DNA from 4 places in the Pseudomonas hefeiensis genome. Region 1 is predicted to be linked to each of the others. Evidence: predicted binding sites of a transcription regulator. Region 1 holds the regulator's gene; each other region holds the start of a gene.
What was found. Region 1 encodes FliA, which starts transcription of late flagellar genes. Its sites were predicted from a motif close to CTAAAGTTTNNNNNNNNNNNGCCGNTAA; they were not measured.

Region 1 (7,142 bases):
CTTTTCCGCCGGTGCAGCCGCCGGTGCACGGGCTGGCGCCGGTGCGGCGGCAGCGGCGGGTTTGGGTGTCTCGGCTTTCGGTTCCGGCGCCTTGGCAGCGGGCTTGGACACTGCAGTCTGCGCCGGCGCAGCGGCAGTTGCGGCAGGCGCAGCCGTTGAGGCCGTGCCGACTTCGCTGAACTTGCCTTTGCCGTGCAGTTCGTCGAGTAGTGATTCGAATTCGTGATCGCTGATCAGGTCGCTGCCAGCCACTGCGGCGGCGGGCTTGGCCGGGGTCGGCGCCGAAGCGATGGCCGAGTCCAGTGCATCAACGGCAAAGGTGCCCTTGCCATGCAACTGATCGAGTAGGGCTTCGAATTCATCGTCAGTGATATCGGAGTTGTCGCCCGCCGCTTTCGGGGCGACCGGGGTCGCCGCCGGAACGGCCGCATCGGGGGCAAACTGGCCCTTACCGTGAAGCTGATCGAGCAGCGATTCGAACTCGGCGTCGGTAATTTCGTCGCTGGCGGCGGCATCGGTGGCTGGCGCGACCGGGGCAGCAGGCGCGGCCGGAGCCTGGGCTTGGGCCTTGACGGCGTTCAGAGAGTCCAGCAGTTGTTCGAATTCGTTATCAGTGATGTCGCCGGACTCCTCGGCGACCGGCTCCTCAACCACTGCTGCGGCTGCCGGTGCGGCTTCGTCAGCCGACTGCGGCTCGGCCAGGCGCGCCAGAGCGGCGAGCAGCTCAGGCGTAGCAGCGGTGATCGGTGAGCGCTCGCGCACTTCGCTGAACATGCTGTTGACCGCGTCCAGCGCTTCGAGCACCACGTCCATCAATTCCGAGTCAACGCGACGCTCACCCTTGCGCAGGATGTCGAACACGTTCTCGGCAATATGACAGCACTCCACCAGCTCATTGAGCTGGAGGAAGCCGGCGCCTCCTTTTACAGTGTGGAAACCGCGAAAAATTGCATTGAGCAGATCCGCATCATCTGGTCGGCTTTCCAGCTCGACCAATTGCTCGGACAGTTGCTCTAGAATCTCGCCGGCCTCAACCAGGAAATCCTGAAGGATCTCTTCATCGGCGCCGAAGCTCATTAATGGCTGCTCCTAAAACAGGGCTAAAACTCAGAATCCAAGGCTGGACAGCAAATCGTCCACATCGTCCTGACCGGACATAACGTCTTCTCTTTTATCGGCATGAATTTGCGGACCTTCACCCTGAGAGAGATGTTTTTGTGGATCTTTTTCCGCAAGCATCGCTTCACGGTCGTGTTCGATGCCTGCAAAGCGGTCGACCTGGCTGGCCATCAACACCAGTTTGAGCAGATTGCTTTCCACTTCGGTGACCAGTTGGGTCACCCGTTTGATCACCTGGCCGGTCAGGTCTTGATAGTCCTGAGCCAGCAGAATGTCGTTGAGGTTGCTCGCCACGGCGCGGTTCTCGGTGCTACTGCGCGTCAGGAAACCGTCGACCCGACGGGCCAGCTCCCGAAACTCTTCAGCACCGACTTCGCGCCGCATGAAACGGCCCCAGTCGGTGCTCAAGGCCTGGGCTTCATCACTCAGGCCATTGACCAGCGGCGTTGCGCTCTCCACCAGGTCCATGGTGCGGTTGGCCGCGGCCTCGGTCAGCTTGACCACATAACCCAGACGCTCGGTCGCGTCGGTGATCTGCGAGACCTCCTCGGCCTGCGGCATATTCGGATCGATCTGAAAATTGACAATCGCGCTGTGCAGTTCACGCGTGAGCTTGCCCACTTCCTGATACAGACCGCGGTCACGGGTCTGGTTGAGCTCATGGATCATTTGAACCGCATCGCCAAAGCGGCCTTTTTCAAGGCTGTCGACCAGTTCGCGGGCATGTTTTTTCAGGGTCGATTCAAAGTCGCCCATTGAAGATTCGTTATCCATAGCTCCCCCGTGGCGCCGTTAACCGATGCGTTCGAAGATTTTTTCGATCTTCTCTTTCAACGCCTGGGCCGTGAAGGGTTTGACCACGTAGCCGTTCACACCGGCCTGGGCCGCTTCGATGATCTGCTCGCGCTTGGCTTCGGCAGTGACCATCAGCACCGGAAGGTGCTTGAGTTTTTCGTCGGCGCGCACATGGCGCAGCAAGTCGATACCGGTCATGCCGGGCATGTTCCAGTCAGTCACCAGAAAGTCGATGCTTCCGCTGTTGAGAACCGGAATGGCAGTGGTGCCATCGTCGGCCTCGACAGTGTTGGTGAACCCAAGGTCACGCAACAGGTTTTTTATGATCCGCCGCATCGTTGAGAAGTCATCAACGATGAGGATTTTCATGTTCTTGTCCAATTCGACCTCCAAGCAGTCTTAAACGCGCCCAGCACCTGAACGCGCCATTTCAATCAATCCGGCACAACACTCGACAACGGTCTGGAGCACAACGGATGGAGACTGGCGCAGCGCAAGCCATGCCAATCCCGTTCGCAGTGTCCCCACACTGCCTGTCAGCGCGCTCGCCACTCCCCCAAACGCCCCCGCAAACGGGCCGCGCACTGGCTGTGTAACTGGCTGACCCGCGATTCGCTGACCCCCAGGACCTCACCGATTTCCTTGAGGTTCAGCTCTTCGTCGTAGTACAGCGCCAAGACCAGTCGCTCACGCTCCGGCAAATTGGCAATCGCATCCGCCAGCGCGCTCTGGAAACGCTCATCTTCCAGATCACGCGATGGCTCCATGTGAGCACTCGCGCCATCCTCGTGCAGCCCTTCGTGTTCGCCGTCCTGCAACAGGTCGTCGAAACTGAACAGGCGGCTGCCCAAGGTATCGTTCAAAATCCCGTAATAATCATCGAGACTCAATTGGAGTTCGGCCGCAACCTCGTGATCTTTAGCGTCACGCCCGGTTTTAGCTTCAATGGCGCGAATTGCGTCACTGACCATGCGGGTATTGCGATGCACCGAACGCGGCGCCCAATCACCCTTGCGGACTTCATCGAGCATCGCCCCGCGAATGCGGATACCTGCATAGGTCTCGAAACTGGCGCCCTTGCTCGCGTCGTATTTGTTCGACACTTCGAGCAGGCCGATCATGCCCGCCTGGATCAGGTCTTCGACCTGGACACTGGCCGGCAAACGCGCCAGCAAGTGATAGGCGATACGCTTGACCAAAGGCGCGTAACGCTCGATCAGTTCGTATTGGGCGTCCCGTGCCGATTTCTTGTAGAGATGGTTGTAACCGCTGGCTGTCATAACACGGGCCCTGCTGTTTGTTGCACGAGACGCTCGACGAAAAACTCCAGATGCCCGCGCGGGTTGGCCGGCAGCGGCCAGGTATCGACCTTCTGGGCGATTGCCTTGAACGCCAGCGCGCATTTGGAACGTGGAAAGGCTTCATAAACGGCACGTTGCTTCTGGACAGCCTTGCGTACGCTTTCGTCGTAGGGCACAGCGCCGACGTATTGTAGGGCGACATCCAGGAAGCGATCCGTGACCTTCGTCAACTTGGCGAACAGGTTGCGTCCTTCCTGGGGGCTCTGGGCCATGTTGGCCAGGACGCGGAAGCGGTTCATGCCGTAGTCGCGATTCAATAGCTTGATCAGGGCATAGGCGTCGGTGATGGACGTCGGTTCGTCGCAAACCACCAGGAGCACTTCCTGGGCAGCGCGTACGAAACTGACGACCGAATCACCGATACCGGCTGCGGTGTCGATCACCAGCACATCAAGGTTGTCACCGATGTCGCTGAAGGCCTGGATCAGGCCGGCGTGCTGGGCCGGGGTCAGGTGAACCATGCTCTGGGTACCGGACGCCGCGGGCACGATGCGGATTCCGCCCGGCCCCTGCAGCAGCACGTCGCGCAGTTCGCAGCGGCCCTCTATCACGTCCGCCAGCGTGCGCTTGGGTGTGAGCCCCAGCAGCACATCGACGTTCGCCAGGCCCAGGTCGGCGTCCAGCAGCATGACCCGTCGGCCAAGCTCTGCCAGAGCCAGGGACAAGTTCACTGACACGTTAGTCTTGCCGACGCCACCTTTGCCGCCGGTCACCGCGATCACCTGTACGGGATGCATGCTGCCCATGTTCGTTCTTTACCTTGTCTTACTTAGACGGAGGCCACATTACTGGCTGCGCGCTCGCATGAAGGAACAATGCATGGCAGACCATCGATGTAGGTACAAAAAATATTCATGATTACCTCAGCCGACCTGCTTGGTCGGGCTGTGGTAGATGTCAGCGAACATATCAGCCATGGCTTCTTCGCTGGGTTCTTCCTGCATTTGCACACTCACGGCACGACTGACCAGTTGATGACGGCGCGGCAGATGCAAATCATCCGGGATCCGCGGCCCGTCGGTCAGGTAGGCCACCGGTAAATCATGACCGATGGCCAGGCTCAACACCTCGCCCAGGCTTGCCGTTTCATCCAGCTTAGTCAGGATGCAGCCGGCCAGCCCGCAGCGTTTGTAGCTGTGGTATGCGGCGGTTAGAACCTGTTTCTGGCTGGTGGTTGCCAACACGAGATAATTTTTTGACCGGATACCGCGCCCGGCCAGGCTTTCGAGCTGCATGCGCAGGGCCGGATCGCTGGCTTGCAGGCCGGCGGTATCAATCAGTACGACGCGCTTGCGCAGCAGTGGTTCCAGCGCCTGGGCCAGGGACTTGGCCCGGATCCACATGGGTCACCGACACATTGAGGATCCGACCCAGGGTCTTGAGTTGTTCCTGGGCACCGATACGGAAGCTGTCCATGCTCACCAGGGCGATGCTCTGAGCGCCGTACTTGAGTACATAACGCGCTGCGAGCTTGGCCAGGGTGGTGGTCTTGCCCATGCCGGCCGGGCCGACCATGGCAATGACTCCACCTTCTTCGAGGGGCTCGACTTCCGGTGTGGCGATCATCCGCGCCAGGTGCGCCAGCAACATGCGCCAGGCCTGGCGAGGTTCTTCGATATCGTTGATCAGCGCCAGCAGGTCGCGGGACAACGGGCCGGACAGACCGATGCGTTGCAGGCGACGCCACAGGGTTAGCCTGGGCCGGACGGTTGCCTTGCAACTGGTTCCAGGCCAGGGAGCCGAGCTGAACTTCCATCAGTTCACGCAGGCTGTTGAGTTCGAAGCGCATTGAGTCCAAGGCACGCGGGTCGACGCCACCGCCTGACGCTACCTGGGTCGGTGCCGGACGACGCGGCTCGGCCTTGGCCTGCTCGACCAGCGGCTCGGCAGCGGTCAACGGCAGTCCGGCGGTCAGTGGCTGGCCGGCGAACAATTGACGATTGGTGCCCGCGCTGGCTTCGCCGTCGCTGCTGCGCAAGCTCAATTCGGCCTGGGCACTGGCGATGCGCGACTGGGTCTTGCGCAGCTCATCCTCAAGTTCCATGTTGGGAACACGTGGGGCCAGCGCCGACAATTTGTAATCCAGAGCCGCCGTCAGCTCGACACCGCCGGCGATCCGGCGGTTGCCGATGATGGCTGCTTCAGCACCCAGCTCGTCACGAACCAGCTTCATGGCCTGACGCATATCGGCGGCGAAAAAACGCTTCACTTGCATAAACCACTACCTCAGCCGTTGGGCCCTACTGTCGCAACGATGGTCACTTGCTTGTTGTCCGGTATTTCCTGGTACGCCAGCACATGCAGCCCCGGGACCGCGAGGCGCCCGAATCGCGAAAGCATCGCGCGAATCGGACCGGCCACCAGCAGGATCACCGGTTGGCCTTGCATCTCCTGCCGCTGGGCTGCATCGATCAACGAACGCTGCAGCTTCTCGGCCATGCTTGGCTCCAGCAGAACGCCCTCTTCCGAGCCTTGTCCTGCCTTCTGCAGACTATTGAGCAATATCTGTTCCAACCTTGGCTCCAGCGTGATCACAGGCAGCTCGGACTCAGTACCTACAATGCTTTGGACGATTGCGCGGGATACGCCAACCCGCACCGCAGCGACCAGAGCGGCGGTATCTTGACTCTTAGAAGCGTTGTTGGCGATAGCCTCGGCAATGCTGCGAATGTCGCGCACCGGCACCTGCTCGGCCAACAGCGCCTGCAACACCTTGAGCAATTGCGACAACGAAACCACGCCGGGCACCAACTCTTCGGCCAGTTTGGGCGAGCCTTTGGCCAGTACTTGCAGCAATTGCTGGACTTCTTCGTGGCCGATCAGCTCGCTGGAGTGCTTGTACAGAATCTGGTTCAAGTGGGTGGCGACCACGGTACTGGCATCCACCACGGTATAGCCGAGGGACTGAGCCTGGGCCCGCTGGCTGATTTCGATCCATACCGCTTCCAGGCCAAAAGCCGGATCCTTGGCGGTAATGCCGCTGAGCGAACCGTAGACCTGCCCCGGGTTGATCGCCAGCTCACGGTCCGGGTAGATCTCGGCTTCGGCCAGAATCACGCCCATCAGCGTCAAGCGATAGGCACTTGGCGCCAGATCGAGGTTGTCACGAATATGTACGGTGGGCATCAGAAAGCCCAGATCCTGGGACAGCTTCTTACGCACACCCTTGATCCGGGCGAGCAATTGCCCCCCCTGATTGCGATCCACCAAGGGGATCAGGCGGTAGCCGACTTCCAGGCCGATCATGTCAATGGGCGTCACGTCGTCCCAGCCCAACTCCTTGGTTTCCATGGCGCGAGCCGGCGATGGCAGCAGTTCCTGCTGGCGCTTGACCTCCTGCAGGGCCTGAACCTTTTGCACGTTCTGCTTCTTCCAGAACAGGTAGGCAGCACCCGCCGCCAGGGCGGCCATGCTCAGAAACGAGAAATGGGGCATCCCGGGGACCAGGCCCATCACGGCCATCAGTCCGGCTGCAACGGCCAACGCTTTGGGCGAAGCAAACATCTGCCGGCCGATTTGCTTGCCCATGTCTTCGGAGCCGGACGCACGGGTCACCATGATCGCGGCGGCTGTGGATAACAACAGTGATGGCAATTGCGCCACCAAACCGTCACCAATGGTTAACAGCGCGTAAACCTTGCCGGACTCGCCGAAGCTCATGCCGTGCTGAAAGATACCGACAGCCATGCCACCGATCAGGTTGATAAAGAGAATCAGCAGACCGGCGATGGCGTCGCCGCGCACGAATTTGCTGGCACCGTCCATGGAGCCATAGAACTCGGCTTCCTGGGCGACTTCCAGGCGACGGGCCTTGGCCTGGCCCTGGTCGATCAGGCCGGCGTTGAGGTCAGCGTCGATTGCCATTTG
Region 2 (7,142 bases), 2.5 Mb from region 1:
CGGAACAGACAGGTCTGGTGATCGCGCACTTCGGGGTACAGGTCGAGGTCGAGGCCCGTGAAGGCGAATTGGCCGGCCAGGTATTCCGCTGCCATCTGCGAGCCAACCTGCCGGCCCTGGTCACCGGCGACCAGGTGGTCTGGCGTGCCGGCAACCAAGGCATCGGCGTGATCGTGGCACAACTGCCGCGCCACACCGAGCTGTGCCGCCCGGACAGCCGAGGCCAGCTCAAGCCGGTAGCGGCCAACGTCGACATGATCGTCATCGTCTTCGCCCCGCTGCCCGAGCCCCACGCCAACCTGATCGACCGTTATCTGGTGGCAGCCGAACACGCCGGCATCCGCCCACTGTTGCTGCTCAACAAATTCGACCTGATCGACGAGCACAACGCCCCGGCGCTGAACGCCTTGCTCTCGGTCTATCGGCAATTGGGCTACCCGGTGCTGGAAGTTTCGGCCCACCACGGCGACGGCATGGAGAAATTGCAGGAACAACTGGACGGGCGCATCAGCGTATTCGTCGGCCAGTCTGGTGTCGGCAAGTCGTCGCTGGTCAACAGCCTGCTGCCGGAAGTCGAGACGCGCGTCGGGCCGTTGTCCGAGCTGTCCGGCCAGGGCACTCACACCACCACCACTGCGCGGTTGTTCCACTTCCCCGGCGGCGGTGAACTGATCGACTCGCCGGGCATCCGCGAATTTGGCCTGGGCCATGTCAGCCGAGCCGATGTGGAAGCGGGGTTCATCGAGTTCAACGACCTGATCGGCACCTGCCGCTTCCGCGACTGCAAGCACGACCGCGAACCCGGTTGCGCCCTGCTCAAGGCGCTGGAAGACGGTCGTGTGCAACAGCAACGGATGAACAGCTACCGCTCGATCATCGCCAGCTTGCCGGAAAGCAGTTACTGATCTGAAAGGAAGGCAAGCCGGACACAGTTGTGGCGAGGAGATTTATCCCCGCTGGGGCGCGAAGCGCCCCCCCTTTTTATTCAACCCCGAATATCAGATGAAAAAAAGAGGGGCTGCTTCGCAGCCCAACGGGGATAAATCCCCTCGCCACAGGTTTGCGCTCGCCAGTCAGGTCACTGCGCAGGCGGCTCCGCCGGTTTCGGCGCGAGATCATCGAACAGGTTCAGACGCTCGCGCACCTCATGGGCCGGAACAGGCTGCTGGTCCGCCGGCAATGCGTTCGGATCAGCCGCCGCACCTGGCATTGCCGGCACTTCACCTGGCGCGCCCTCGCCTTGGGCCGGGTCCGGCGCCGGGTCATCGGTTTGCGAACCTTCAATGGCTTTCTGGGCCTTTTTGGTCAACACCACGATGTCGATACGCCGGTTGACCGGGTTGAACGGGTCTTTGCGGTCGAACAGCGCCGAGGAGGCATAACCGACCACCCGCGCCACCTGCTCGTCCGGATAGCTGCCGGCCACCAAGGCCCGACGCGCCGCGTTGGCACGATTGGCGGAAAGCTCCCAGTTACCGAAATCGCCTTTGCCGATGAAGGGCTTGGCATCGGTATGACCACTGATACTGATCTTGTTCGGCACCGCTTTGATGGTGTCGGCCATGGCCAGCAGAATATCTTCGAAGTATGGTTTCAGGCGCGCGCTGCCAGAGTCGAACATCGGACGGTTCTCGGCGTCCATGATCTGGATGCGCAAGCCGTTGGGCGTGATTTCGAACAGGATCTGGTCCTTGAACTTCTGCAGTTCAGGGTTCTCTTCGACTTTGTTCTGCAACTCTTGCAGCAACAACTCCAGACGCTCGCGCTCAACCTCCTCGGCCATGCCTTCGGCCTGATCGGCGTCCACCTTGACCTTGTCAGGCTGGGGCTGGGACTCGACTTCAGGGTTGAGGGTATTTTCCGGCGCCAGGGTCGGCGAACCGCCGAGGTCGATAATGTAGGGCGTGCCGCTTTCGGAAAAACCCACCGGATCCTTGAAGTAACCGGCAATGGCGATTTTCTGCTCCGGGGTGGCGGTAGATAGCAGCCACAGCACCAGGAAGAACGCCATCATCGCCGTCGCGAAGTCGGCGAAGGCGATTTTCCAGGCGCCCCCGTGATGCCCACCGGCTATGCGCTTGACGCGCTTGATAATGATCGGCTGGTTATTTTCCATCTTAGCGACCGCGAACCGCTTGTTCTAACTCGGCGAAGCTTGGACGGTGCGCCGGGTACAGAACCTTGCGACCGAACTCCACAGCCAGCGATGGCGGCATGCCCGAAGCCGAGGCTACGAGCGAAGCCTTGATGGCTTCGTAGACATTGAGTTCTTCCTTGGCGTCGTGGGCCAGGGAATGGGCCAACGGGCCGAAGAAGCCATACGCGGCGAGAATACCGAAGAAGGTACCTACCAGTGCCGCCCCTACGTGCAGACCGATAGATGCCTGGTCGCCTTCACCCAGGGAGGCCATGGTCACCACGATGCCCAATACCGCCGCAACGATACCGAAACCCGGCATGCCGTCGGCAATGCCGTTGACCGCGTGAGACGGGTGCTCCAGGTCTTCCTTGAGGCTGTACAGTTCCATGTCGAACAGGCCTTCGAGCTCATGGGGAGCCATGTTGCCGGACGACATGATGCGCAGGTAGTCACAGACGAACGCCGTCATGCGATCGTCCTTGAGCACCGTGGGGTACTTGGCGAAGATCGGGCTGGACGCCGCGTCTTCGATATCCCCTTCGATCGCCATCATGCCTTCGCGGCGGCTCTTGTTGAGGATCTCGTAGATCAGCCCCAGCACCTCAAGGTAGAAGGTGTGGCTGAAACGCGAGCCGAACATGCTCAAGGACTTCTTGAGCACGTGCATCGTCATGTAGCCGGGGTTGGCCTGCAAAAATGCGCCAAGGGCCGCACCGCCGATGATCAGAACCTCAAAGGGCTGGACCAGGGCGGCAATCTTGCCATGGGAAAGCACGTATCCGCCCAGAACGCTCGCGAACACGACAATGATGCCGATAATTTTAGCCATAGATAGAAAGTACTTATTTAAGTCGGGTTCAAGGTCATATTCGGAAGCTGAAAAATCTCTTCTTCTACTTATCGGCAAAACTGCGCCAGACTATAGTCAGTTCAGGCGAAAAGCCAATTTGCCCCGTTCCGGGCGTAGATACTCCCTATGATGATCGCGTCCAGCCATGGCTAACGAAACGAAGGTTCCAACTCCACGACCGACCACGCTCGAAGGCTGGGTAAAGCTGCTCGAGGGCGTCCATCTGCCAGTACCCCAGGCCAGTCATGACCTGGTCTGCAAAGCCATTGCCGACAGCAACCGCTCACTGCGTGACATTGCCGAGCTGATCCAGGACAGCCCTGCCCTGGCGCTGAGCGTCATCCGTGAAGCCAACCATCACACCCATGGCAACTTTGCGGAACCGGCAGAAAACCTCGAAGTGGCCATCAACCGCCTCGGCCTCAAGCGCACCGAAGAATTGCTCGCGCGCCTGCCCTCGTTGCCCGAGCAGCAGATACCCATCGCCCTGCGCCAGCTGCAATTGATCAGCCAGCATGCAACGCAACAGGCCAATGGCTTCTTTGCCAGCCGCCTGGCGCGGCTGTGGCAAGACATCCACTGGGGCAGCCTGTTGTTTCTGTCACCGCTCTGGCCGCTGGCCCTGACTCATCCAGGATTGCTGGGAGAGTGGGAGTTGCGGGTTGTCCACAAAGGCCAGTCTGCGAGCAAGGTGGAGCGCGAGTTGTTCGGCGTCGGCCTGCTGAAAATCTGCCTGGCACTGGTGGAGACCTGGCGCCTGCCGATCTGGGTGGCGCAGGGCTACCGCCTGCTGCTCAACGAACGTCGCGAACTGGTGCAAGTGCTGCGTATAGCCCGCGATAGCGAACACCCGCTGCGCCAGCGCAATCGCCTGGACGATGACCCGACCCTGCGGCGCTGGCTCAATCAGCCGGCCAACACAGTGCTGCTGGCCAACGGCCTGGCCCTTTCAGCACAACAGGCGTGGGATGGCCCTCACAGTACCCGCTGGCAATATCTCACTAGTTTGTATCTGCAAATGTCCATGGATGACGTCCAGCAGCAATTGCACCAGCAAGCCGTCAACAGCGCCCGTCATAACACCATGCCAGACCTCTGGCATCCGGCCGTGGCGTTGATCTGGCCCCGGGGCAGCCGGCGCGTCCACCCGGGGCTGCTGCCAGCCGCCCCGCCCAGCGCCGAAGACCTGACCCAGTGGCGCAAGCAATGCGCCGAACTGCTGGTAGAACCGAGCCCGTTCAGCAACGCCATGCATCTGACCACATCGGCACGGGACGCACTGGTGGCATGCGGCATGCGCAGGGTGATGATTCTGATGGCCGACCGCAGCCAGACCAGCCTGCGCGTGCATCAGATCGCCGGCCTGCCCAAAGAAGCGGCGGCCATGAGTTTTTCCATCAGCCAAAGCAAGGTGTTGCAACGGTTGCAGGCCCAACAGGCCCAAGTTCGCCTGAACCCGGACAACAACGCCCAGTTTTCGGCATTGCTGCCGCCGGGACTACGCAGCCTGTTCCGCGGCGAACACCTGCTGCTTCGCTCACTGACCTGCAACGGCCGGGTGATCATGCTGGTGGCGGTGGACCAGGGCGGCGGGCCGTTCTCGGACGTGACGGTGCAGGCCTTCGGCAAAACCGTGCAATGCATCGAACGAGCCCTGCACAGCTTTACCAACCGCGGCCGCTGATCTTGATACAATCCTTTCCCTTTGCGCCTCTGGAGACCTCACATGCCTGACTTCTCTGGCTTGCCGCTGGTGATCGAGCCGAGCGACCTGCTCTCGCGCCTCGACGCCCGCGAACTGATCCTGGTGGACCTGACCAGCGCAGCCCGCTATAGCACCGGGCACATCCCCCGCGCACGTTTTGTCGACCCCAAGCGCACCCAACTGGGCCAGCCCCCGGCGCCGGGCCTGTTGCCGGCAAAGGCCGATCTTGAGGCACTGTTCGGTGAACTCGGGCATAACCCGGACGCGGTCTACGTGGTCTATGACGATGAAGGTGGCGGCTGGGCCGGACGTTTTATCTGGCTGCTGGATGTGATCGGCCATTCGAACTACCACTACCTCGACGGCGGCTTGCTGTCGTGGCTGGACGAAGGCCTGCCGGTCTCCACTGAAGTGCCGGCGCCCGGCGCAGGCCCGGTGAGCCTGACCCTGCACGATGAACCCACCGCCACCCGCGAATACCTGCAAAGCCGCCTCGGTGCCGCTGACCTGGCGATCTGGGACGCACGCGGACCGCTGGAATATTCCGGCGAGAAAGTCGTAGCGGCCAGAGGCGGGCATATTCCCGGCGCGATCAACTTCGAGTGGACCGCCGGCATGGATCAGGCGCGCAACCTGCGCATCCGCAGCGACATGCCGCAGATCCTCGAACAATTGGGCATCACGCCTGATAAAGAAATCATCACCCACTGCCAGACCCACCACCGCTCTGGCTTCACCTATCTGGTGGCCAAGGCGCTCGGTTATCCGCGAGTCAAAGGCTATGCCGGTTCCTGGGGCGAATGGGGCAACCACCCCGACACCCCCATCGAGCTCTGAAGGTTCCTAAGGACAGTTAATGAAAAACCGTTTGTTCATCCTCAGCCAATACCTGCTCCCTCACCACCTGCTGTCTCGCCTGGCCGGCTGCATTGCCGAATGCCGCGTGCGCTGGTTCAAGAATGCCTTCACCCAGTGGTTCGCCAAACGTTATCAGGTGGACATGTCCCAGGCGCTGGTCGAAGACCTCACCGCCTACGAGCATTTCAATGCGTTCTTCACTCGAGCGCTGAAAGAAGGCGCCCGCCCACTGGACCAAACCCCAGGGGCCATCCTCAGCCCCGCCGACGGTTCCGTCAGCCAACTCGGCCCGATTGAGCACGGGCGGGTATTCCAGGCCAAGGGCCACAGCTTCAGTGTGCTGGAACTGCTGGGCGGCGACGCGGCCAACGCAGCGCCGTTCATGGGCGGTGATTTCGCCACCATCTACCTGTCGCCCAAGGATTACCACCGCGTGCACATGCCGCTGGCCGGCACCCTGCGGGAAATGGTCTACATCCCGGGGCGGATTTTCTCGGTGAACCAGACCACCGCCGAGAACGTTCCGGAGCTGTTCGCCCGTAACGAGCGCGTGGCGTGCATTTTCGACACCGAGCGCGGCCCCATGGCCGTGGTGCTGGTGGGCGCGATGATCGTTGCCTCCATCGAAACCGTCTGGGCCGGGCTGGTGACTCCGCCCAAGCGCGAGCTGAAAACCTTCCGCTACGACGAAACCGCCCGCGCGCCGATCCACCTGGAGAAAGGTGCCGAACTGGGCCGCTTCAAACTGGGATCGACCGCCATCGTGCTGTTCGGCCCGGATCAGGTGAAATGGGTTGAAGACCTGGTGGCAGGTTCGCCTGTGCAGATGGGCCAGGGGTTGGCATTGCCAAAAGCCTGATTCACGCCCGCCCTTGGAAGCAGGCCTGTGGGAGCAAGGCTTGGCCGCGATGAACGATAACGCAGCCTGAAAAAGACTGCGGCGCCTGCATCGCGAGCAAGCTTTGCTCCCGCAGCACATCCAGCGCGGCGCGCTTCCCTGTCAACTGCTAGAGTTGGAAACATCCCTTCATTTCCCGCCGGAGCCCATCCACGGCATGAATGAGACCAGCCCTCTCCAGTTAACGCGCGTTCTGACACCGACACAGTCACGCCTGTCGTTCTGCGATGCCACGCCGCGCGAACTCAAGCGCTGGATCGCCAACCTGCCCAAGGCCAATATCGGCGAAACCGCACGTCTGTTGTACCAGGCCATCGGCGAACTCAACCAGTTGCTCACGCCCAGCGATAATCGCCTGCAACTGCTCGAATTGCTGCGACCCGAGGTGTATTACGTCTGCAAACACCTGGAGCGGCATTTTCTGCAACAGGCCATCGTCCTGGATGAGCGCTCGCGCAAGATCGTCAACCTGTGCCAGGCCCTGCAAACTCAATTGGCCATGGGTTATAAACAGATCGTCGCGCGTATCTCGCCGAAATACACCAAGGACCGCGCCCGCCTGCTGAGCACCGCGCTGCAGCGCGCGATGCATGCCCTGGACGGCGCGCTGCTGCGTGTCAGCCAGTTGTATAGCCCGGTACCTGAAGGACTGTGGCTTGATTTGCATCAGCTATATCGAGTCGCCTGCCAC
Region 3 (7,142 bases), 2.6 Mb from region 1:
GCCTCAAGGCTGGGGCCGACGATTACCTGACCAAACCCTTTCATCCCGAAGAACTGCACTTGCGGATCCAGGCGCTGCTGCGCCGCTCCCATGGCCAGGCCAACCAGCCGACGCTCCAGGCGGCCGGGCTGCATCTGGATGAAGGTCGCCAGTGTGTGAGCCGCGACGGCACTGAAATCCAACTGACCGCGGCCGAGTTTCGCCTGCTGCGCTACTTCATGCTCCATCCCGAGCAGATCCTTTCCAAGAGTCATCTCGCCGAACACCTGTATGACGGTGAAACCGAGCGCGATTCCAATGTGCTGGAAGTCCATGTCAACCACCTGCGGCGCAAGCTGGGCCGCAGTGTGATCGAAACCCGTCGCGGCCAGGGTTACCTGTTCGGCGGGCAGGCGCTGTGAGATCCATCCAGCGGCGCCTGAGCCTTGGCCTGATCGGTGTGATGGTGGTGGTCGGCCTGGTCCTGGCGCAGACCAGCCTGTGGCTGTTCGAGCTGGGTTTGCAGCGGTATCTGGAGGCGGGGCTGCGCAACGACAGCGAGAACCTGCTGGTCGCCCTGGTGCGTGGCCCGCAAGGTTTGCAACTGGATGAGCGACGCTTGTCGCCGGCCTATCTGCGACCGTTTTCCGGGCATTATTTCCGCATTGATTTTGCCGATACGCATTGGCGCTCTCGCTCCCTGTGGGACCAGGAGTTGCCCCGTCTCGACCATCCGGGGCTGCACAGCAACCTGCAACTGGGGCCTGACGGTCAAAAACTGCTGGTACTGCGCACCGACTATCGGCGTCTGGGCCAGGCGATTTCCATCAGCGTGGCCCAAGACTACACGCCTGTGCGGGACAGCTTCCTGCGCATGCAGCAGATCGGTCTCGGCCTTGGGTTGGCGGGGCTACTGCTGATTCTGTTGTTGCAACGCATCACGGTGCACCGCGCCTTGCGCCCGCTGGACAAAGCCCGGGAGCAGATCGCCCAGTTGCAGCGCGGGCAACGTTCGCAACTCGATGAACAGGTGCCGCGGGAACTGGAACCGCTGGTGGCGCAGATCAACCATTTGCTGGCCCATACCGAAGACAGCCTTAAACGTTCGCGCAACGCCCTGGGCAACCTGGGTCACGCCCTGAAAACCCCGCTGGCGGTGCTGCAAAGCCTGGCTTCAAATGAAAAACTCGACCCTTACCCCGAGCTGCGCAAGCTGTTGCTTGAACAACTGGAGCAGGTCCGTCAGCGCCTGAACCGCGAACTCAACCGCGCCCGACTGTCCGGCGACGCCTTGCCCGGCGCCCATCTTGACTGCGACGCGGAACTGCCGGCGCTGCTGGCCACGCTGAATATGATCCATGGTGAGCACTTGCACCTGGCTTATGTCGCGCCGCCCGGCCTGCACCTGCCCTGGGATCGTGAAGACCTGCTGGAGCTGCTGGGCAACCTGCTGGATAACGCCTGCAAATGGGCCGACGCGCAAGTGCGCCTGACCGTGACCGAGACAGCCGAGGGGTTCAGCCTGGCGGTGGAGGATGATGGCCCAGGCATTCCCGCAGACCGCCGCGATCAGGTCTTCAGCCGGGGCACGCGGCTTGATGAACAGACCGACGGCCACGGTCTGGGGCTGGGCATCGTGCGGGACATCGTTGACACCTGGGGCGGGACGCTGGCGCTGGGCGACAGCGAGTGGGGCGGGCTGAAGGTCATGATCATATTGCCCAAACGCTGATCTCTCATTCGCTTGTAGCCCTGTGGGAGCGAGCCTGCTCGCGATAGCGCCGGTTCAGTCACATCAATACCGGCTGACAGATCGCTATCGCGAGCAGGCTCGCTCCCACAATGGTTTTGGGGCTGGACTCAAGATATCGGTGTCCCCCCGCTCCCACAGGTGGATCGGCTGCGGATATAAAACCCGCCGCATGACCCTTGCAGCTTCTCGCCGCTTCCTGCAAAGTCGCGACCTTTTTGTCCGGTGGCTCTCCATCGCTGTGCTTTGAGGTAATGATGATAAATGCAGTAATTGCCGCGGTTGGCGTGATGCTGGTGCTCAGTCTGTCCCGCGTGCATGTGGTGATCGCGCTGATTATCGGCGCTCTGGTGGGCGGCCTGACTGGCGGCCTGGGCATCGACGCCACGCTCAAGGCGTTCAATGCCGGCCTCGGGGGCGGGGCAACGGTGGCGTTGTCCTACGCTTTGCTTGGCGCTTTCGCCGTCGCGATTGCCAAGTCCGGCATGGCTCACGCCCTGGCCGACAAAGCCTTGGCCATGGTGGATCGCCAGGATGTCGCCGGTGGCTCGGCGGTCAAATGGGTCCTGATCGGTTTGCTGGGAACGGTAGCGGTCGCCTCCCAGAATATTCTGCCGATCCATATCGCCTTCATCCCGCTGTTGGTGCCGCCGCTTCTTTATGTGCTGACCAAGCTGCAGCTGGACCGTCGGTTGATCGCCTGCGTCATGACCTTTGGCTTGATCACGCCCTACATGTTCCTGCCGGTGGGCTTTGGCAATATCTTCCTCAACGAGATCCTGCTGGCCAATGTCGCCCGCAGCGGCGTGGACGTCAGTGGCATCAACATCACCCACGCCATGGGCATTCCGGCGCTGGGCATGGTGTTTGGCTTGATCATGGCGTTTTTCACGTATCGCAAAAAACGCGTCTACGACCTGAAAACAATCGCCAGGGCCGAACAGGTAACCGTACGCTATAACCCGTTGAGCCTGTTGGTGGCGGGGCTGGCGATCGCGGCGGCGTTTGCCATTCAGCTCCTGCTGGATTCGATGATCATCGGTGCCCTGGTCGGGTTCCTGATTTTCTCGGTATCGGGGGTGGTGCGCTGGCGCGAAACCGACGACCTGTTCACCGAAGGCATGAAGATGATGGCGATGATCGGTTTCATCATGATCGCCGCCTCGGGTTTTGCCGAAGTGATGAAGGCTACAGGTGAAGTCCAGAGCCTGGTGGTGGAAACCTCGGCGACTTGGATCGGCCATAACAAGGGCATCGGCGCACTGATGTTGCTGGTGGGCTTGCTGGTGACCATGGGTATCGGCTCGTCGTTCTCCACGGTGCCGATCCTGGCGACGATTTTCGTGCCGTTGTGCCTGCAACTGGGCTTCAGCCCACTGGCGATCGTCTGCATCGTCGGCACCGCCGGCGCCCTGGGCGATGCCGGCTCGCCCGCTTCGGACTCGACCCTGGGCCCGACCTCCGGCCTGAATATCGATGGCCAGCACCATCACATCTGGGACACCGTGGTTCCGACCTTCATCCATTACAACCTGCCGCTGCTGGTGTTTGGCTGGGTCGCGGCGATGGTGTTGTAACCCGGGACCGAGTCGCCTTCATCGCGAGCAGGCTCGCTCCCACATTGGATCTTCTGTGAACACGAAACCCGTGAACTCTTCTGATCCCTGTGGGAGCGAGCCTGCTCGCGATAGGGCCCCCCAATTCAGCACCTCTTTAGCTGACCACTCGCGCAAGCCCCTTCACCTTGTCCTACAGTTTTCCCGCGCCGTGCCGTTAACACAGTTAACCACGCCATAAAACCGATAAGAGTGAACAGTATGCGCCTGAGCCTGAAGGCTAAAGTTCTGTCCTTGGCAATACTGCCGGTATTGCTGTCCGCCGTTATCATCAGCCTGACCACGGCCTTCATTTTGAAGGAACAGGCCGGCAAAGAGGTCCAGCAAACCCGCGAACGCTTGCTCCGCGACGCCAAGGCCACGCTGCAGAATTACGTAGCGGTGGGGCTTACCGCCATCAAGCCGTTGTACGATGCGTCAGCACCCGGGGATAACGCCGCGCGGGCCGAGGCGATCAAGCTGCTGTCGAACGTCACCTACGGCAAGGACGGCTACTTCTTCGGTTACGACTCCGAAACTGTCCGTCTATTCAAGGCCAACAGCCCCGATGGTGTGGGCAAAAACTTCAAGGACAACCGCGATCCCAACGGTGTCTATGTCAACCGTGACCTGGTGAAAGTCGCCAAGGACGGGACCCACTATCTGGAGTACAGCTCGCCACTGCCAAACAGCAAAGAACTGGTGCCAAAGCTCGGCTACACCGACTACCTGCCCAAGTGGGACATGGCGGTCGGCAGCTCGGTCAACCTGGACGGCATTGAAGCTCAGGTAGCACTGGTTGAGGGCAAGGTTCAAGAACGTCTGCAAGGCGTTCTGCTGAGCATTGTGGGTATCGCTGTCGTGGTATTGCTGGTGATTGCGGTGGTGGGCATGTTGCTCGCCAATGCCATCCTGCGGCCGCTGCACCTGATGAAAGACAACCTCGATGACATCGCGGCGGGCGAGGGCGACCTGACCCGACGCCTGGCGATCACCAGCCAGGACGAGCTTGGCCAACTGGCCGGCTCGTTCAACCGATTTGTCGACAAGATTCACGGTTTGGTCCGGCAGATCACTGAAATGACTTCGCAGCTGACTGGGCTGGTGGCGCAGGTTTCCGAGCAGGCGCAGCGCTCCGAGCAGGCCATGGAGCGTCAGCGTCACGAAACCGACCAGGTCGCCACGGCGATCAACGAGATGTCTTCGGCCGCCCAGGAAGTGGCTCGCAGTGCCCAGGGTGCCGCCGTCGCGGCCCAGCAGACCGACGAAGAAGGTCAGTCCGCCAAGCGTGTGGTGGCCGGCAGCATCCAGCAGATTCATGCACTGGTGAACGATATTCGCAGCAGCGGCGTGTCCCTGGACAGCTTGCAACAGGACGTGGCTTCGATTGTCAGCGTACTGGGGGTGATTCGCTCGATCGCCGAGCAGACCAACCTGTTGGCGCTGAACGCCGCCATCGAGGCCGCTCGTGCCGGGGAAGCAGGACGCGGGTTTGCCGTGGTGGCTGATGAAGTGCGGGCCTTGGCCAGCCGGACTCAGCAAAGTACCCAGGAAATCCAGGGCATGATTGATCGCCTGCAATCGGGCACTCACGCGGCGGTGGAAGCGATGCGCCGCTCCAGCGAAGCGGGCGATGGCACGTCAGTGCAGGCCAACGAGGCGGGGGCGTCGCTGGACACCATGGCGCAGTTGATCGGCACCATCAACTCGATGAACGCCCAGATCGCCAGCGCTGCTGAAGAACAGACCGCCGTGGCCGAAGAAATCAACCGCAGCGTGCACCAGATCGCCGTGGCGGTGGACAGTGTCGCCGACGAAACTCAACTCGGTGCCCAGACCTCCCGCAGCCTCGCCGATCTGGGCCAGCGCCTGGGCAACCTGGTGGGGCAGTTCCGCATCTGAGTCGTGCAGCAGGAGCTGGCGAAGGCTGCGATCTTTCGTGCTCGATCCGGATATTTCGCCTGGGTAACCGGGCCCTATCGGGAAAGGAGGATCGCAGCCTTCGGCAGTTCCTGCCGCGGGTTGAAAAATTGTTAGTTTACGCACCCTGCACTCACCACAAAATCTCTGTGGGAGCGGGCTTGCTCGCGAATGCGGAGTGTCAGGAGCGAATATATTGGCTGACACACCGCATTCGCGAGCAAGCCCGCTCCCACATCCGTTCGGTGGCGTCTGTCTGATTTTTTGACGTGTCTAAGGTTCCCGAACATCGCGCATCAACAACCCGAACCGCAGATCCACTGCATCGGGAATCGGCACGTACACCACATGTCCGTCTCCCGGTGCCACGTCGATGCCCTGGCCTTTGACGTCCTGCAACTGATGCAGGTCGAAGTGAAAGTTGCCCTTGGGGGTCATCAATTCCATGTGATCGCCCAGGCCAAAGCGGTTCTTGACCCGGACTTCGGCCAGGCGCTCGCGCCGCTGGCCGGTCAATTCGCCGACGAACTGCTGGCGCTCCGACACCGAACTGCCGTTCTGATAGTTCTGGTACTCATCATGAACATGCCGCCGTAGAAAACCTTCGGTGTAGCCGCGCTGGGCCAGGGATTCGAGATCGGTCATCAGGCTGCGATCAAACTCCCGGCCGGCCACGGCATCGTCAATCGCCCGGCGATAGACCTGGGTGGTGCGTGCGCAATAAAAGTGCGACTTGGTCCGGCCTTCGATCTTCAGGGAATGCACGCCCATGCGGGCAAGCCGCTCCACGTGTTGCACGGCCCGCAGATCCTTGGCGTTCATGATGTAGGTGCCGTGCTCGTCCTCGAAGGCCGGCATCGATTCCTCGGGACGGTTCGCTTCCTGGAGCAGGAACACCTGGTCGGTGGGCGCGCCGAGGCCCAGGGTCGGTTCGGCTGGCCAGGTTTGCACGATATCGCCCACCGCGTTTTCCTGCGCCGGTTGCGCCGAATATTTCCAGCGACAGGCGTTGGTGCAACTGCCCTGGTTAGCGTCCCGCCGGTTCAGGTAGCCCGACAGCAGGCAACGGCCCGAATAAGCCATGCACAGCGCCCCATGGACGAACACCTCCAGTTCCATGGCCGGTACCTGCTCACGGATTTCGGCGATTTCCTCCAGGGACAGCTCCCGGGACAGGATGATGCGGCTCAGGCCCTGTTGTTGCCAGAACTCGACGCTTGCCCAGTTCACAGTGTTGGCCTGCACCGACAAATGAATCGGCATCTGCGGGAAATGTCGGCGCACCAGCATGATCAAGCCGGGGTCGGACATGATCAGCGCGTCCGGCGCCATGGCGATCACAGGTTCCAGGTCTTTGAGGAAGGTGCGCAGCTTGGCATTGTGGGGGGCAATGTTCACCACCACGTAGAAGCGCTTGCCCAGGGCCTGGGCCTCGCCAATGCCCAGGGCCAGGTTAGCGTGATCGAACTCGTTGTTACGCACACGCAGGCTGTAGCGCGGTTGGCCGGCGTACACCGCATCGGCGCCGTAGGCGAAGGCATAGCGCATGTTTTTCAGGGTGCCGGCGGGGGCGAGCAGTTCGGGGGCAACGAAGGGCATGGTGGCGTCGGATCGCAAAAAGCGGCGAGAGTACGCCACGACGCTCCGGGCGCAATTGATCTGGATCAACACAGGGAGCGAAGGTGAAGGCACTCCGGCGAATCCTGGCTGACTAACGTTTATCGCGCCAAGGATATGGAAAAGAAATGAACCGAAAGAGCCTGCAAAACAAGTCCCAGATACTGCTGTTGATCCTGGTTACCCTTGCATTCATCTGGATCCTGTTGCCGTTTTACGGCGCGGTATTCTGGGCAGTGATCCTGGGGATCGTCTTTGCGCCGATGCAGCGCCGCCTGCAG
Region 4 (7,142 bases), 1.5 Mb from region 1:
TAACGGCCATTGTGGTCATTGAACAGACTGGCGACACCCGACAAATCGATCCAGGGCTGTACGCCTGGCGCCAGCCGGTTAAAACGTTGCAGCAGAATCTCCCGGGCCAGGGCGGCTCGGGCCACGGCACTGGGACCGGCATAGGAAATTTCCGCTTCGCCGAACCAGAGACCGCGCACACCGGCCAAGCCCTTGAGCGTATCGGGGCGCGGATGGCCCAGCAGGCCGCTGATCTCAACGCGGTCATCACCCAGGTCCCTGACGCGGGCCTGACCCAGGTCCAGCACCACATCCGGGGTCAGATAGCGGCGCGGATCATGCACCTCATAAAGCAATTGTTCCTTGACTGTTTGCTCGCTGACGCGCCCCCCGCTGCCTTGGGTTTTGCCAATGATCAAGCGTCCATCCTGATGGATTTCGGCAATCGGACAACCGAGGTTCGCCGGGTCCGGGATCTCTTTGATCCCAGGATGGGCAAAGTACCCGCCGGTGACCTGGGTGCAGCATTCCAGCAGATGCCCGGTGGCGGTGGCGATGGCCATCTTCTGCCAGTCATCGGCGGCCCAGCCCAGCCCATGGCGAATCGCGCCCACCGCCAGCGAAGGATCGGCCACTCGCCCGCACAGTACGATGCCGGCACCTTCTGCCAGCGCCGTATGAATACCGTCGGCACCGGTGTAGACATTGACCGACACCACATCTGCCGGGTCCAGGGGCAGCCATTGCTTGAAGCGCGGCGTGGTTTCTTCCAGCAGGTCATCGCCCAGTACGCAGGCAATTTTCAAGGCCGGATAGCGTCCTGCCAAGGTTGCCCGCAGGCGCTGTGCGGCGGCTCTGGGGTTGGCTGCACCACCGTTGGTAATGATGGGGATGCCGGCTTCGATACACACATCCAGCATCGGTTCGAGGAAATCGAACAGGCGCGAGGCGTATCCGGCTTGGCGATCGAGCCCTCTGCGCAGTTGCGCTTCGGCCAGCGTCCGTTCGGCCAGCAGCTCAAGCATGATGTAGCGCTGACCGTTTCGTTGCGCCAGGTCCTGGGCCAGACGCAAGGCGGCGTCCGGGCGATCATTGGCAAAACCGGCGCCGCATCCGACGAGAATTGTTTTTGTCATGTCCGTTTCCACTGATGGGATGGCCCATAGTGGCGGGCATGGATTGTTCTGTGAATTTTAAAGGTAGAATCAATTGATCCATTATCTTTATAAGTGCAGCCATGAACGTTTCTTTCCGACAGCTTCGTGCCTTCATTCTGATCGCTGAAACCTCAAGCTTCACTCGCACCGCTGAACAGCTTCACCTGTCCCAGCCAGCGCTGAGCTACAGCATCCGCAAACTGGAAGAAACCATGGGTTTGCAGTTGCTGGCGCGCAACACCCGCAGTGTCGAGCTGACGCTGGCCGGCGAACACTTCCTGCCCCAGGCCAGGCGCATGCTCAGGGACATGGACGATGCCGTACGGGACGCTCGCGACACCCTCAGCCTGAGTCGCGGCTCCCTTCGCCTGGCGGCACTGCCCACGGCGGCCGCTTCGTTCCTGCCTGTGGTTATCGCCTCGTTCCAGCGCGAACACCCGGGTGTACGGGTGAGCGTCTTGGATGGCCGGGCGGGGGAGATCATGGGTTGGGTGCAGCGCGGCGAGGTGGACGCGGGCATTACCTCGTTACCCGAGGACCTGTCCGGGCTGAGCTTCGTGCGTCTGCTGGATGACAATCTGGTGTTGCTGACCCACAAGGATCATCAGCGCGACAGTCTGGACGACTGGAAGCGCAGGCCCTACATCGCCCTGACCTCTGACACCAGCATCCGCCCCTTGGCCGACGCAGCGTTGCGCTACCTGAACGTCGAGCCTGAGCCGGCCTGGGAGGTGGCGCACATGAGCACCGCCACTGCGCTTGTACGCGAAGGGTTGGGTTTTTCCCTGCTGCCGGCCAGTTGCACGGCGGTGTTCAATATTGGTGAGCAGTGCGCGGTGATTGCCATTGAGCAGCCTGGCAAGCGTTCGATCGGCCTGTTGCAACACAAACCTGTGGCCCAGTCGCCGTCGCTGAGCCAGTTCATGCAGCATTTGCGGCAGACGTTGCGCCGGTGATGACAGTTCCATCGTCATCGCGAGCAGGCTCGCTCCCACAGTTTGTGCCCGGGAGATGCACCTTTCGTGCTCGCCATAAATCCCTTGTGGGAGCGAGCCTGCTCGCGATAGCGGGATTCCAGTCAGCGCCAAGCGATCTGGTTAAACACTATTGGGTGCCAAACATCGCCGTCCAATAGATCCCTGCATCACTTTTTGGGTCCACCGCATAGCCGGCGCCCAGCTCTTTAAACTGCGGGTTCATCAGATTGGCGCAATGTCCGGGGCTTGCCAGCCAGCCGTCCACCACCTTAAGGGCCGTGTCCTGTCCGGCGGCAATGTTCTCGCCGATCAATTGGCCGAGGTAACCGGCCAGTTCGGCGCGATCGCCCGGCATGCGGTTGTCGCGATCCTTGTGGTCAAAGAAGTTGTTGTTGGCCATGGCCCGGGAGTGAGTCACGGCGGCCAGAGCCAGGGTGGCGTTCCAGGCCAGCGGCGTCGTCGCCGCGTAGGCTTCGGTGCCACAACGGCGCGGCTGGGCACGAGCACTGTTGATCAGCTTCAGTAGCTTCTGACCTTCGGCTTGCCAGTCCCCCAGACGCGCCGACAACAGCGGACGCGCCAACACGATTCGCCATTCGCGATCCAGCCGACTGACACCGATGTCGACGAACTGCGGGTCCAGCACCACCCGGCAGAAACTCTCCTGCACCGCCTTCATCGCGGCTTGCGCGTCCCGCGGCCCGGACAGGCTGATGGCCTGTACGTTGACCATCGGGTAGGCCGTGCGCGCCAACGCCTGCTGCAGGTCGCCAATGCCGTTGGCCGAAAGGATCAGTCGCGAGTCCATGGCCAGCGGCGGCAGCTCCAGAGAGGCCTGATCCGCGCAGCTTTGCGACTGGCTGCGGTAAAGGTTGATGGACTCGACCAGTTGCGTCTCTTCGGTGGCCAGGACACTGGTGGCGAAGGCCAGTCCCAGCGACAGCCCGATAAGACGCATGACGGATGAAATGGCACGCATGTAAATCTCCCTTGAGCGGACGGCGCCTATGATGCGCAATTTTTGCCCGGCTGGGGCAACGGTATTCACGCTCTCTTGAAATCCCTCGCAACGGCACCGTTGGGTACCGTTTGGGACAATCCTCAAGTAGTGGGATCAACTTTCAGGCGAATAAGTCCATTTCCGTCGATTTAAGGGCAAAAAAACGCGAATTATCAGCTCATGTGGTGAGGTCAGGGCCCGGTGACCGATATCTGTTTTGAGGTGGGTTACAACAACCTGTCCAACTTCAATCGGCACTTGCGTATCGAGATGCACTAGACCCTGAACTGCCTCAGCAACCCGTTCAACTGCTCACTCAGCGACTTCAGGCGGGTACTCGCCAGGCTCGACTGTTCGGCAGCCAGGGCGGTGCTGTGGGAGAGGCCGGCGGCCTGGGTCACGTTCTGATTGATATCTTCCACCACATGGGCCTGTTGCAGCGTGGCGCTGGCGATGGAGGCGTTCAAGCTGTTGAGATTACGCAGCGCCTGGCCGATGGCGTTGAGGCTGGCACCTGCCAGCCCGGCTTGCTCGATGGTCAATTGCGAAGCACGGCTGCTGTCGCCGATGACTTTCACCGCCGCTTCGGAATGGTTCTGTAAGCGTTCGATCATCGCCTGGATCTCGGCGGTGGACTTCTGCGTGCGCTGGGCCAGCAACCGTACTTCATCGGCCACCACGGCAAAGCCTCGGCCTTGTTCGCCGGCGCGGGCAGCTTCGATCGCGGCGTTGAGGGCCAGCAGGTTGGTTTGCTCGGCAATGGAGCGAATCACCTCCAGCACGCTGCCGATCTGGGTACTTTCGCTGGCCAGGGTGCGGATCACTTCCACGGCCTGGTCGATGGTCTGGGACAGTCGGTCAATCTGCTGCAAGCTGCCGTCGATATTGATCTGGCCCTGCTGGGCCTGGGATTCGGCGTCGCGCATTTCGCTGGCGGCGTGTTCGGCGTTCTTGGCGACGTCTTGCACGCCGTAGGTCACTTCGTTGATCGCAGTGGCCACCAGTTCCATCTGTTGCGATTGCTGCTGGCTGCGTTCCTGAGCCTGGGCCGCGTCGTTACCCAGTTCGTTGGACGATTGCCCCAAGGCACTGGCCGAGTCCTGCAATTGGCTGACCACTTCGCGCAGTTTGGCGGTAAATGCATTGAAGTGCCGGGCCAGTTGCGTCACTTCGTCCTGGCCATGGGTGTCGAGGGTGCGGGTCAGGTCGCTTTCACCACTGGCGATGTTGGCCATGGCATTGACCGTTTCCTGCAACGGCCGAACGATGCTGCGCACGATCAGGGTCAGGAGCAGGCCCATGAGCAGGGTGATCGCCAGGCCGATCAGTGAAGCCTTAATCACTTGGGACCGGAATTCGGCCTGCACGTCATCTACGTACACGCCCGAACCGATGATCCAGCCCCAAGGCTCGAACAGTGTGACGTAGGAGGTTTTCGCCACCGGCGCATCAGCGCCCGGTTTCGGCCAGAGATAATCCACCATGCCGGCGCCCTTGGCCTTGGCGATGGCGACCATCTCGTTGAATAGCGCAAAACCATTCGGGTCGCGAATCGCCGAGAGGTTCTGGCCTTCGAGTTTCGGGTTGGTCGGGTGCATGACCATCACGGGGGTCAGGTCATTGATCCAGAAGTAATCACTCTGGTCATAGCGCAAGCCGCGCACCGCGCTAAGGGCCTGCTTCTGCGCGGCCTCGCGAGTCAGGGTGCCAGCCGTTTCCAGACCATGGTAATAGCTCAGCACACCGCTGGCAGTCTGGACCACATGCTGGGTTTTCTGCACCTTGGCCTGATACAGGTCGGTGTGGATCTGCTTAAGCATGAACGCGCCTAACGTGAACAACATCACGATGGACACGACCAGGATGAGCCACAAGCGTCGGCTGATCGACACACTGCGCAAACTATTCATACGCTGTCACTCCGTTTTTATTCTTGTCATCAACGACCGCCTGAGCTTGTGCGTCCGGCAGGTGTTCCTGACCGACCTGGAGCCATAACGCGGCAGCGTTATAAGAGGTTCTCTGATAGGATTTCGGCCCCGCAGCGCAAAACCTGAGCCTGTCCTGATTTTTTCATGGGTTTTCTTGAGAAATCGCAGTCACCGTGCGCCTGCTGTTTACACCTGCATAACGCTTAAATTTTGATGAGACGTGCGCAAGCATAGTCTTTTGGGGGATGAATGGATTTGTGGACCGCCTTTCAGGCACTGATTCTTGGCGTGGTAGAAGGCTTGACGGAGTTCCTGCCAATCTCCAGCACGGGGCACCAGATTATTGTCGCGGACTTGCTTGAGTTCGGCGGTGAGCGGGCGATGGCGTTCAACATCATTATCCAGCTTGGCGCGATCCTGGCCGTGGTCTGGGAGTTCCGGCGCAAAATCTTCGACGTGGTGCTGGGTTTGCCCACCCAGCCTGGCGCTCGCCGGTTTACCGCCAACCTGCTGATTGCCTTCATGCCTGCCGTGGTATTGGGTGTGCTGTTTGCTGACTTGATCCACGAATACCTGTTCAACCCGATCACGGTGGCGATGGCCTTGGTGCTGGGCGGTTTCGTGATGCTCTGGGCCGAGAAGCGCGAGCATAAGGTGCACGCCGAAACGGTAGACGACATCACCTGGAAAGATGCACTGAAAGTCGGCTTCGCCCAGTGCCTTGCGATGATTCCCGGCACCTCCCGCTCGGGCTCGACCATCATCGGCGGCTTGCTGTTCGGGCTGTCGCGCAAGACCGCGACCGAGTTTTCGTTTTTCCTGGCGATGCCCACAATGGTCGGCGCGGCGGTCTACTCGGGGTATAAGTATCGCGATCTGTTCGTGCCTGCGGATTTTCCAGTGTTCGCCATCGGTTTCGTCACGGCTTTCATTTTCGCCATGATCGCGGTCCGGGGCTTGTTGCTGTTCATCGCCAGCCACAGCTATGCAGTATTCGCCTGGTACCGGATCGCTTTCGGCCTGTTGATCCTGGCAACCTGGCAGTTCGGTTGGGTGGACTGGACGGCGGCCCAGCCATGAGTCGCCCAGGCCGTGAGCCAGGCAGCGCAGTGCAAAGCTTGCGGCTCAAACTCGTGGTATTTGCGCTGGTGTGCGCCTTGCCGTTGTTTGGCTCGCTGTTGCTCGGGTTGCGCGCGGTGTCCTGGGTGCCCCTGACGGCCTATGGCCTCGTCAGCATGGTGGCGTTTTTGTTGTACTGGAGCGATAAGCGCAAGGCCCGCACTGATGCCTGGCGCACCCCGGAAAACGTATTGCATGCCGTGGAACTGGCCGGTGGCTGGCCCGGGGCGCTGCTGGCCCAGCAAGTGTTTCGCCACAAGACCCGCAAGGTGTCTTTTCAGGTGGTGTTCTGGTTCATCGTGTTGCTGCACCAGGTGTTCTGGATCGACCAGTTATTCCTGGGCAGTTCTCTGCTGATGCTGTTCTGAACTTCACGACAACAGCAAACCCACCTGGGTGCGCTTGGGCAGCTTGCTCACCACCAATTGGTGGGAACGCTGCAGCAGGCCACGCAGTTCATCGGCACCCAGCGGGTAGGGCGTCTGCATAATGACCCACTGGGCCCGCGCCAGGTAGGGCGCCGGGTGAATCCCGGGGCGGTCGCAATGCCCCAGGAACAGGTCCTTGTCGACCTTGAACGCCAGTGACTCGCCCCGCAGGTTCTGCAAGGCGAACATCTTGTTGCCGGCAATGGAAAACACCCGCACACCGCCCCATTTATAATCCTCCCTGGCGCCAGGCAGCCCCAGGCAAAACCGCGCGACATCCTCTTCGCTCAAGCTCATATTTTCCTATCCCCACAGCCATCGAATGCTTCTACCAAGTGGTCGATCCACGCGCGCACCGCTGGCAGCATGCCGCGCCGATGCGGGTAGACTGCCTGCAGCCAGCCGTCCGGCAGCGACCACTCGGGCAATAACTCCAGCAGTGTGCCGTCCTGCAGTTCCTCCTCGCAATACATGCTCGGCAACAAGGTAAAGCCCAGGCCGGCGAGGACGCAGGCGCGGCGCACAATGAAGTCGTCGATGCCCAGCCGGGC

Region 2: a site for FliA is predicted at 3,038-3,065, ahead of motA (flagellar motor stator protein MotA). Genes of this name have one in related genera too.
Region 3: a site for FliA is predicted at 3,479-3,506, ahead of PSH57_RS08880 (methyl-accepting chemotaxis protein). Genes of this name have one in related genera too.
Region 4: a site for FliA is predicted at 5,144-5,171, ahead of PSH57_RS13980 (methyl-accepting chemotaxis protein). Genes of this name have one in related genera too.

Annotation. Positions count from the first base shown of each region.
Region 1 is NZ_CP117449.1:4,632,664-4,639,805, forward strand. It holds gene PSH57_RS20750 (chemotaxis protein CheA) at 1-1,077, opposite strand, end outside; gene PSH57_RS20755 (protein phosphatase CheZ) at 1,108-1,893, opposite strand; gene PSH57_RS20760 (chemotaxis response regulator CheY) at 1,912-2,283, opposite strand; gene fliA (RNA polymerase sigma factor FliA) at 2,451-3,194, opposite strand; gene fleN (flagellar synthesis regulator FleN) at 3,191-4,021, opposite strand; partial or broken gene flhF (flagellar biosynthesis protein FlhF) at 4,139-5,490, opposite strand; gene flhA (flagellar biosynthesis protein FlhA) at 5,502-7,142, opposite strand, start outside.
Region 2 is NZ_CP117449.1:645,378-652,519, reverse strand. It holds gene rsgA (small ribosomal subunit biogenesis GTPase RsgA) at 1-905, shown strand, start outside; gene motB (flagellar motor protein MotB) at 1,079-2,116, opposite strand; gene motA (flagellar motor stator protein MotA) at 2,118-2,969, opposite strand; gene PSH57_RS02745 (HDOD domain-containing protein) at 3,136-4,674, shown strand; gene rhdA (thiosulfate sulfurtransferase) at 4,717-5,532, shown strand; gene asd (archaetidylserine decarboxylase) at 5,552-6,412, shown strand; gene PSH57_RS02730 (molecular chaperone) at 6,609-7,142, shown strand, end outside.
Region 3 is NZ_CP117449.1:2,025,809-2,032,950, forward strand. It holds gene PSH57_RS08865 (response regulator transcription factor) at 1-401, shown strand, start outside; gene PSH57_RS08870 (ATP-binding protein) at 398-1,711, shown strand; gene PSH57_RS08875 (Na+/H+ antiporter family protein) at 1,990-3,306, shown strand; gene PSH57_RS08880 (methyl-accepting chemotaxis protein) at 3,547-5,226, shown strand; gene trhP (prephenate-dependent tRNA uridine(34) hydroxylase TrhP) at 5,518-6,843, opposite strand; gene PSH57_RS08890 (AI-2E family transporter) at 6,990-7,142, shown strand, end outside.
Region 4 is NZ_CP117449.1:3,162,171-3,169,312, forward strand. It holds gene PSH57_RS13965 (acyclic terpene utilization AtuA family protein) at 1-1,115, opposite strand, end outside; gene PSH57_RS13970 (LysR family transcriptional regulator) at 1,217-2,092, shown strand; gene PSH57_RS13975 (CAP domain-containing protein) at 2,241-3,092, opposite strand; gene PSH57_RS13980 (methyl-accepting chemotaxis protein) at 3,389-5,023, opposite strand; gene PSH57_RS13985 (undecaprenyl-diphosphate phosphatase) at 5,294-6,124, shown strand; gene PSH57_RS13990 (DUF1294 domain-containing protein) at 6,121-6,531, shown strand; gene PSH57_RS13995 (MmcQ/YjbR family DNA-binding protein) at 6,535-6,888, opposite strand; gene PSH57_RS14000 (LysR substrate-binding domain-containing protein) at 6,885-7,142, opposite strand, start outside.